Regions from separate parts of the Bifidobacterium aquikefiricola genome, predicted to be linked through region 1. Evidence: riboswitches for the same ligand, from Rfam matches in the RefSeq annotation. Region 1 holds a riboswitch; each other region holds the start of a gene.

Region 1 (2,201 bases):
CATTCTTGAAATCAACGAAGATGCCCTGTGCAGTTTCCGGACGCAGATAGTGCAGACTGTTGTCGTCCTGAACCGGGCCGAGGTGGGTCTGGAGCATCATGTTGAAGTCACGCGGTTCGGTCCAGTTGCCCTTGGTGCCGCAGTCTGGGCATGGAATGTCTTTCAGACCGTCCTTGGGCTCGTGGCCATGCTTCTCCAAGTATGCCTCTTCCAAGGTGTCGGCTCTGTGACGCTTGTGGCAGGTCAGGCACTCGATCAGAGGGTCATTGAAAACGGTTACGTGGCCGGAGGCAACCCATACGGCAGTAGGCAGAATGATTGATGTGTCCACGCCGACCACATCGCCACGGGTGACGACCATGGAACGCCACCATTCGCGCTTGATGTTGTCTTTCAGCGCGACGCCGAGAGGACCGTAATCCCAAGCGGAACGCGTCCCGCCATAGATTTCTCCAGCCGGGAAAACGAAGCCACGACGCTTCGCCAGCGACACAACGGCATCAAGTTTGGATTCTGACACGGAACACCTCTTGTTGGATTTCACCAGGATTTGAACGAGTTCAAGGTTATAGCCACCGCGTGACACTGACAGGCTCTCTTATCCTTGCTCATTCCTTGCTCATTCCTTGCTCTGGCGAGCATTGCAGACGGTTTCATGTCTGCGTTGTCATTTAGTCTGAAAAGGTCGTGCAGGGGAACTCGCTTGAGTTGAGAAGGTACAACCTGACCCTTGGAACCTGTTGGTTAATACCATCGTAGGGAGGCATGCAATGACTGAATCATTGCCAAACGCATCATCAATACCAAACACATCATCACTGTCGTCATTATCATTATCATCGGCATCGGCTTCGGAATCGGAATCGGCTTCGCCATTATCGTCAGCGCAATCAGAGGCAGTGCGAACAGCTGCAGTGCGATCAACTGCAGTGCGAACAGCGTCGATTTCCAAGTCTTCGCAAAACCTGTCACTGAACGATCCCGTTCGTGAACGGATCAGGACAGCGTGCGAGGAAGTTCGTCAGAAAACGCCGCTCGCACAATCATTCACGAATTTCGTAACCATCAACCTGGTTGCGAATGCGCAGCTTGCCGCAGGCGGGAGCGCGGCGATGAGCTTTCTACCCGATGACATCAAGGATATTGAGGCAATTTCCGGCGCAAGCTACATCAATGTCGGCACGCTCCTGCCCTCGTATGAGGACGCGCTGAAGGATATAGCCAAAAGCTTCTTCGAGCGCACATCACTCTGGGTTCTTGACCCTGTGGCAGCAGGACTGGGCTCGACACGAACGCGGATACTGAAAGCTTTCGCCGAATACCCTCCAACAATCGTGCGCGCGAACGCATCCGAAATCATTGCCCTGTGCGGCATTTGGGATATCAGCCTGAAAACGGATTCCAACGGCAAGGTGAATCGTCCTGCCGGCGTTGAATCCGTAGACGACGTTGACAGCGCGACCCTTCATGCCATCGAACTCGCTCGGTACCTTCGTGAACATAACGCAACGCATACCGCAGCGGTTGCCGTTTCAGGAGAACGCGATCTGGTAACCGACGGCGACCGTGTCTATCGGCTTCCCGGTGGCAATGCCATGATGACGAAAATCACCGGTGCCGGTTGCTCTCTGGGAGGTGTGACGGCAACCTATCTGGCAGTAAGCGACCCATTGACCGCAGCACTCGCAGCTTCCCTGCATTTCAACTGCGCTTCCGAACAGGCTGGCACAGTAGCTCAGGGGCCTGGCAGCTTCCAGACAGCATTCCTGGATGCCCTGTGGCAGATTCAAGCTGCAGAAATCGCAGATTCAACCATCATTGACATGCATTGAAACATCAATCGTTGCATGAAGCAATACGCGATTACACGAAGAAATACGTGATTATACAAAGAAAATCGAGGAAAGAATGAAAGTTTCAACGCAGGTCAATGATTTTCCTTCGTTACGGAAGGTACTTGACATTTCGGCCTATCTGGTAATTGGGCCAGAGAACACGAATGGTCGTGACGTGGCAACGATAGTTAAGGAAGCGCTTGCAGGTGGAATCACATGCGTGCAATTGCGCGCCAAGCACTCCGACGCTTCAGAAATCATCGCACTCGCCCGTCAGATTGCCGAAGTCATCGAAGCTGCTGGGAAGAGCGATAGCGTCGCGTTCGTGATAGATGACCGCGTCGATGTCGCGTGGGAATGCAGATG
Region 2 (2,201 bases), 150 kb from region 1:
GGTCGAATACATACCTTGAACGAGCTTGTCCAACGGTGGGGTCCCGATGTCGAGCATGTGCTGCAATGGAGGGATGAGGCGCAGCTTGAACTGGAGGATGTGGAGGCATCGCCTGAACACGTCGCCGAGCTGAAAGCGCAGCGTGTCAAGCTGCTTCACGACGTCGGCACCAGTGCCGTACGACTTTCGAAATCACGGTTGCGCGCAGCGAAGAAGCTTGGCGCTCAGGTGAGTTCGGAGCTCGCTTCCCTGGCCATGCAGGGGTCTCGCCTTGATATTCAGGTGACTTCACGATTCGATGACTCCACATACGCTTCGCTCGAGTCAGCCCACACCGCTTCCACCGATAATTCCACCAATAATTCCACCGATAAGGAAGCTTCCCAGATTGACGTGGATGAAGGGCTGCTGGATTCACACGGTTGCGATGATATTGAGTTCCTCTTCACGCCATTCCCAGGTTCTGCACGACTGCCCATGGGCAAGAGCGCATCCGGTGGCGAACTGAGCCGTCTGATGCTCGCCCTGGAACTCTCCATGGCAGACAGCGATGCGAGACATAGGACATCGTCTTCAGCAGCGGAACATGACAAAGTCTTCATCTTTGACGAGGTAGACGCTGGAGTCGGAGGCAAGGCAGCCGTTGAGCTCGGCAGACGACTGGCCATGCTCTCCCGCCATGCTCAGGTGATCGTGGTCACTCACCTCGCACAGGTGGCGTCATGGGCGCAGACTCAATGTACCGTCAGCAAGCGAGCCGTTCAATCTGCATCAGACGGTTCACGGGGAAGCCATGTCGAAACTGAGGTGACCATGGTCGAGGGCGATTCACGACAGCACGAGATTGCAAGGATGCTGGCTGGCAGTGAGTCGGCTACCTCGTTGCGCCACGCTCAGGAACTGCTCGAAGCGAGTCGGATATAGTTCGCTGATTTTTCCAGGTATTGTCTGTGTCGCGAGTTAGTTTCAACATGTTGTCAGTTACAGGGGAACTCGTCATGAGTTGAGATAGGCATATGCCTGACCCTTAGAACCTGTTGGTTAATACCAGCGTAGGGAGGAACAATGGTGGAGAACACCTCGGAACATACGGCCATACATGATGCCGCTACCACAAACACGGCCACATATGAGGGAACACAGTTGGTTCCCGTGCTCACGATAGCGGGGTCCGATTGCTCGGGCGGCGCTGGAGTCCAGGCAGATATCAAGACCATGAGCGCCAATGGCGTGTTCGCAGAATCGGTCATCACCTCGGTCGTTGCCGAAAATACTGCTCGCGTCATCAGCGTGCACAACGTCGACGTGAACATCATCAAGGATCAGATCGATGCCGTCTTCGAGGACATCCCACCCAAGGCAGTCAAGATCGGCATGCTCGACAGCGCTGCAATCATGCATGCCGTGGCGGAGAAACTTGAACAGTACCAGCCCGAACATGTGGTGATCGATCCAGTCATGTATGCCAAGAATGGTGATCCGCTCATGGATCCAAGCTGCGTGGGCAGCTTGATCGAAACGATCATTCCGCTCGCTGACGTTCTGACCCCCAACATTCCCGAAGCCGAGCGAATCTCCGGCATATCCATCGAAGGCGTTGACGATCAGCGCAAGGCAGCGCAAATCATACAGCGGATGGGCTGTCTGAGCGTGCTTGTCAAGGGCGGCCATGCCAGTGGTGACGCCAGAGACATCCTCTTCGACGGGGAGCGCTTCCACGAGTTCACCGCACCCAGAATTCACACGAAGAATACGCATGGCACGGGCTGCACCTATTCGTCGGCCATCGCTTCCCAGCTGGCGCTTGGCTATAGAAGAGACCAGGCCATTGCGCGTGCCAAACGATACGTCAGCATGGCTATACGGCATGGGCTTATGCTCGGCAACGGCAATGGGCCGACGAACCATTTCTGGGATCTCTATGAACACGGTTTGGATGATTCCGTTGTCGGCAAGAACCAGACGGTTCGTTAACTCATGAGCATTTCGTCAACCTCGAACGCAGGCAAGGCGGCGATTTTCGATCTCGATGGCACTCTGCTGGATTCCATGGGTGTGTGGCATACCATGGACATGAAATTCTTCGCAGAGCGGGGAATCGAATGCCCGCAGAACTTTTCCAAAACCGTTGCCTCCATGCAGTTCCACGACATCGCCTTGTATGTCAGGGAACGCTTCCACCTGTCCGATACGCCCGAAGA
Region 3 (2,201 bases), 110 kb from region 1:
AATTGCCATTCATGCCGGAAGTCTGCTGGCGCTGGGCGAGGACCTGAGAGTCAACATCAAGGTGTTCTTCGAAGGCGAGGAGGAGATGGGCTCACCGAGCTTCATTCCCTTCATCAAGGCTCATAAGGATGCCTTCGAATCAGATGTGATCATCGTTGCGGATTCGGGCAACTGGTCCGATAAGATTCCCAGTCTGACCACATCCTTGCGCGGCAATACGGATGTTGACGTGACCGTTCGGGTTCTGGGACATCCGGTGCATTCCGGCCAGTTCGGCGGCCCTATTCTTGATGCGAATACCGTGGCGGCCATGCTTATTGCAAGCATGTACGATGCCGATGGTTCCTTGCAGATTCCAGGGCTGAAGAGTCAGGAGCCCGTTGGAGGACTTCAGCAGGATATCGATGAGGCAACGCTTCGTCATGATGCTGCCGTGCTGCCGTCATGGAAGATGACCGGCACCGATTCCTTGGCTTCCCGGCTCTGGACCAAGCCAAGCGTTTCCGTCATCGGATTTGACGCCCATCCGGTTGAAGGTTCATTCAACGTGCTCGCGGATTCTGCCACCTTCAGACTTTCCTTGCGTACGGCGCCTTCGCAACGCCCTGAAGAAGCGCAGCAGGCATTGACGGAATTCTTGAAGGAGCATGCGCCATTCGGAGCGGTCGTTGAGGTCAAGCCCTTGGAGAACGGCATGGGTTGGGCTATGGATCCCAGCAGCGAAGCAGTCAAGGATGCGCAGGCAGCGATGGCACAGGCTTTCGGCGTTGAACCCATCAACAAAGGGGAGGGAGGTTCGATCCCGTTCATTCCCGAACTGCAGAGGCTGTTCCCCCATGCGCAGGTGCTGGTTACGGGACCGGAAGATCCACAATCGAATGCTCACAGTCCGAACGAATCCATCTCGCTCTATGGACTGCGTAGGAATATCGTCGCCGAAGCCTTGCTGATGCAAGCCCTAGGTCGATAGAGTGATGTCTCACGCTCTGCCAGCTAGCTCATTTGCGCTATCTGGCTTGAGTTAGCTGGCTTGACTGCTGCACGATGTGATAACTGAAAATAGGGAGTATCGCTCGATATCCAGCCTTGGTCATGGGATAGGTTATTATCGAATGCAGACACGGGGGCTGTCCGGATTGCGGACGGCTGAGATGAGGCCTAGCCTCGACCGAACGAACGTATACCGGGTAATGCCGGCGCACGGAAGTCCATCTTTCCCGTGCCTTTAGGGAATATGCACATCAGAGATGCATATCTGAGAGATAAGGCACATCATGACATCAGTTACAAGTTCTTCGCACACGTCACTCCGCTGGCGGGTTGTCGACATCGCCGTTGCATCAGTCATCGGAGTGGTGAGTTCATTGATTTTCTGGGCGGCTGCACTGCTCTGGAACGTCGCAGGAAGCCCTATGGAGGCTGTCGTTCCAGGTCTTTCCGGATTGCTTAACGGCCTGTGGCTGTTCGCAGGGCCTCTTGCTGCCATCATCGTTCGAAAGCCAGGGGCTGCGGTGTACGCGGAAGTCATCGCAGCAGTGCTCGAAGCCATACTAGGCAACGCGTGGGGAATTTCCACGCTCTATATCGGTCTGGTTCAGGGTTTCATGGCTGAGATCGCATTCGTCATCTTCATGTATCGCACGTGGAATCTTGCGGTGACTGCTCTCTCTGGTGTGCTCGCGGGCATCGGCTGCTGGGGATATACATTCTTCACGAATCTTCAGGCAATCAACTGGGCTGGCTCATACGGATTCATCAACCTGATAACCACCATCATTTCTGCCATGCTCGTCGCAGGAGTTCTGATGTGGTATCTCTATATCGCCATAGCCCATACGGGTGCGCTCGACCGCTTTGCATCAGGCCGCGATGTTCGCGGAATCACAGCCTGAACGTCATGCACATAAACATAACGGAGAAGACATTTGGCGATGGCAATGCAGACACACGTTCCTGAAGTGAATTCCCATACAGCGCAGAAGGAGACGGAGACGGAGCAGGTCTCCCTCTCCAGCCGTTCGGAGGCAATAGCCGCTGGACAGGCGGCTTCGCTGTCATGGCGCAACTGGGGATACCGACATGCATCACGTCGTAACTTCTCAGTGCGAAATCTGAATCTCAACATTCGTGCCGGAGAACGTGTGCTGCTGCTTGGAGCATCCGGCATTGGCAAATCCACGATTCTTGAAGGGGCTGCCGGC
Region 4 (2,201 bases), 290 kb from region 1:
CGCCTTCATCAAATCCATGCGAGGCTCCGACGTTGATGCGGCACTGCATTATCTGGCACGCATGATTCGAGCAGGCGAAGATCCGCGCTTCATCGCCAGGCGCATCATGATCGCTTCAGCCGAAGAGGTGGGCATGGCGGCACCTCAGATTCTGCAGACCACGGTTGCGGCCGCTCAGGCTGTGGCGATGATTGGCATGCCTGAGGCTCGAATCATTCTCGCCGAGGCTGTCGTGGCCGTAGCGACGGCACCGAAATCGAACGCCAGCTACAAGGCGATGGATGCCGCACTCGCCGACGTCGACGCCGGTCATATCGGTGAAGTGCCCCTTTACTTGCGCAACGCTCCCACCAAGCTCATGAAAGCGTGGGGCAACCATGAAGGCTACCAGTATGCCCATGATGCGCCCGGAGCCGTTGCCGAGCAGGAATACATGCCTGAGGAACTCAGAGGGCATGAATACTATCATCCCAATGATCGAGGCTACGAGCACGATATCGGTGCGCGTCTCAAACGCATTCGTGAGATTCTCCATGGTGACAAGCCGGGCAGTCCACACAAGAATCTATCGTGAATCCTGCAAGACACGGGAGCTGGAAAGCTGAGAGGGAGATGCAACAATCTCCGACCGTTGAACGTGAAGCGGCTAATACCGTCGAACGAAGTCAATTCCTATCTTGGTAATCCTTCTCGTGATACCTATGTCTGTTCTCGCTCGCCTTCACATGAGTCATTCGTGCGCAATCCGACGAAAGCAGACGAGATTATCGGAGGAGAACATGTCTGCACTTATGCAACATACGACGAACAGTACTATCTCGGCCGGTTCAACGGCTGCGGATGCTGCTGCAACTCACCACTCAATATCAAATAACTCAATGTCACACAATTCAGTTTCAGCACCGGACAGGCCTGTTTCGGCAACAGACGACCCTGTTTCGGCAACAGATAACGCTGTTTCAGCAATACATGATGCTGAATCGCAAGATTCCAAAGGCGACACCGTTGCAAGGCGACGCATCAACGCCCATTGGCGTCCCATCGACATCACGGTCACCTCGGTTATTGCCGTCGCATCCGGACTTGTCTTTTGGATGTTCGATCTTGTCGTTACTGCGCCTACAGCTTTTCTGGAGGGGCTTGTTCCCGGACTTTCTGGATTGATCAGTGGTTTCTGGTACATAGCCGGACCCTTGGCCATCATCATCGTGCGAAAGCCCGGCGCGGCAATCTACGCCGAAACCATCGGCGGGCTGCTGGAACTCGCGCTCGGCAACCAGTGGGGATTCTCCGGTTCGCTGGTGGCGGGTCTGGTGCAGGGCATCTTCAGCGAACTGGTGTTCGCCATCGTCATGTACCGTGTCTGGAACGCGTGGACTGCCACATTGTCCGGTCTGGTCACAGGTTTCGGCGGTGCGCTGTATGCACTGTTCATCTTGCAGTCTGGATTGAAGGCAACCGGAGGCTATGTGGTAACGAACATCGTGGCGAACTGCATTTCGGGCGCGGTGATTTCCGGAATTCTCATGTGGTATCTCGCCATCGCCATCGCCAAAACAGGGGCGTTGTCACACTTTGCATCCGGGCGCATGATCAGTGGCGGCATCCGCAGCTGACCGAGCTGTCACTCGCATTGCTCAAGGCAACATCGGCAGGGAAATGAATCGTCAGTCCTCAAACGGATAGGTCATTCCCCAGATATCTCTGATGTTGTCTTCCAACGTGACCATTCGCAGTGTGTCTTCATGTGTCATTTCAGGGCATTGAGTCTCTCCATCGAGAACCGCGTTGGCTGCCGAAGCGACTTCGTATTCATATCCCGTAAGCTGCTGGGGAATGTCAACGTGCTTGGAGAGGCGGTGCCCATCTGCATAGATGTCAATGCCATCGACGTTATTGATGTTGCTGCATATCATGTATCCCTTGCTGCCCCAGACAATGCCCTGTGCGTCGCTCATGCCCAGCATGGTGCAGGTCGAAACCCCCATGTGTCCATTCTCGTAATGCAAGGTCGTGGAGCTCTGCGCATCGACGCCGGTTTCGAAGAAGGAGGCGCTGCTTTCCAGCGACGACAGATGTTGAGGTCCCAGCACCATGTCGATGAAATTCAGCGGATAGATGCCAACGTCCAGAAGCGCTCCACCTGCAAGTGCCGGGTCGACCAATCGTTGAACACCGGTGAGCGGATAACCAAGATTTGC

What was found. Region 1 has a riboswitch for thiamine pyrophosphate ahead of QN215_RS06850 (hydroxyethylthiazole kinase). Riboswitches for the same ligand answer to the same signal wherever they lie in the genome.
Region 2: linked by a shared signal. The riboswitch ahead of thiD (bifunctional hydroxymethylpyrimidine kinase/phosphomethylpyrimidine kinase) and the one ahead of QN215_RS06850 (hydroxyethylthiazole kinase) in region 1 are both predicted to bind thiamine pyrophosphate.
Region 3: linked by a shared signal. The riboswitch ahead of QN215_RS06375 (ECF transporter S component) and the one ahead of QN215_RS06850 (hydroxyethylthiazole kinase) in region 1 are both predicted to bind thiamine pyrophosphate.
Region 4: linked by a shared signal. The riboswitch ahead of QN215_RS05680 (ECF transporter S component) and the one ahead of QN215_RS06850 (hydroxyethylthiazole kinase) in region 1 are both predicted to bind thiamine pyrophosphate.

Annotation. Positions count from the first base shown of each region.
Region 1 is NZ_CP129674.1:1,604,755-1,606,955, forward strand. It holds gene QN215_RS06845 (glycine--tRNA ligase) at 1-520, opposite strand, end outside; TPP riboswitch at 682-780, shown strand; gene QN215_RS06850 (hydroxyethylthiazole kinase) at 930-1,832, shown strand; gene thiE (thiamine phosphate synthase) at 1,909-2,201, shown strand, end outside.
Region 2 is NZ_CP129674.1:1,458,698-1,460,898, reverse strand. It holds gene recN (DNA repair protein RecN) at 1-924, shown strand, start outside; TPP riboswitch at 976-1,076, shown strand; gene thiD (bifunctional hydroxymethylpyrimidine kinase/phosphomethylpyrimidine kinase) at 1,066-1,974, shown strand; gene QN215_RS06250 (HAD family hydrolase) at 1,978-2,201, shown strand, end outside.
Region 3 is NZ_CP129674.1:1,490,226-1,492,426, reverse strand. It holds gene QN215_RS06380 (dipeptidase) at 1-970, shown strand, start outside; TPP riboswitch at 1,111-1,223, shown strand; gene QN215_RS06375 (ECF transporter S component) at 1,275-1,892, shown strand; gene QN215_RS06370 (ATP-binding cassette domain-containing protein) at 1,938-2,201, shown strand, end outside.
Region 4 is NZ_CP129674.1:1,314,302-1,316,502, reverse strand. It holds gene QN215_RS05685 (replication-associated recombination protein A) at 1-574, shown strand, start outside; TPP riboswitch at 577-681, shown strand; gene QN215_RS05680 (ECF transporter S component) at 879-1,616, shown strand; gene QN215_RS05675 (Gfo/Idh/MocA family protein) at 1,668-2,201, opposite strand, start outside.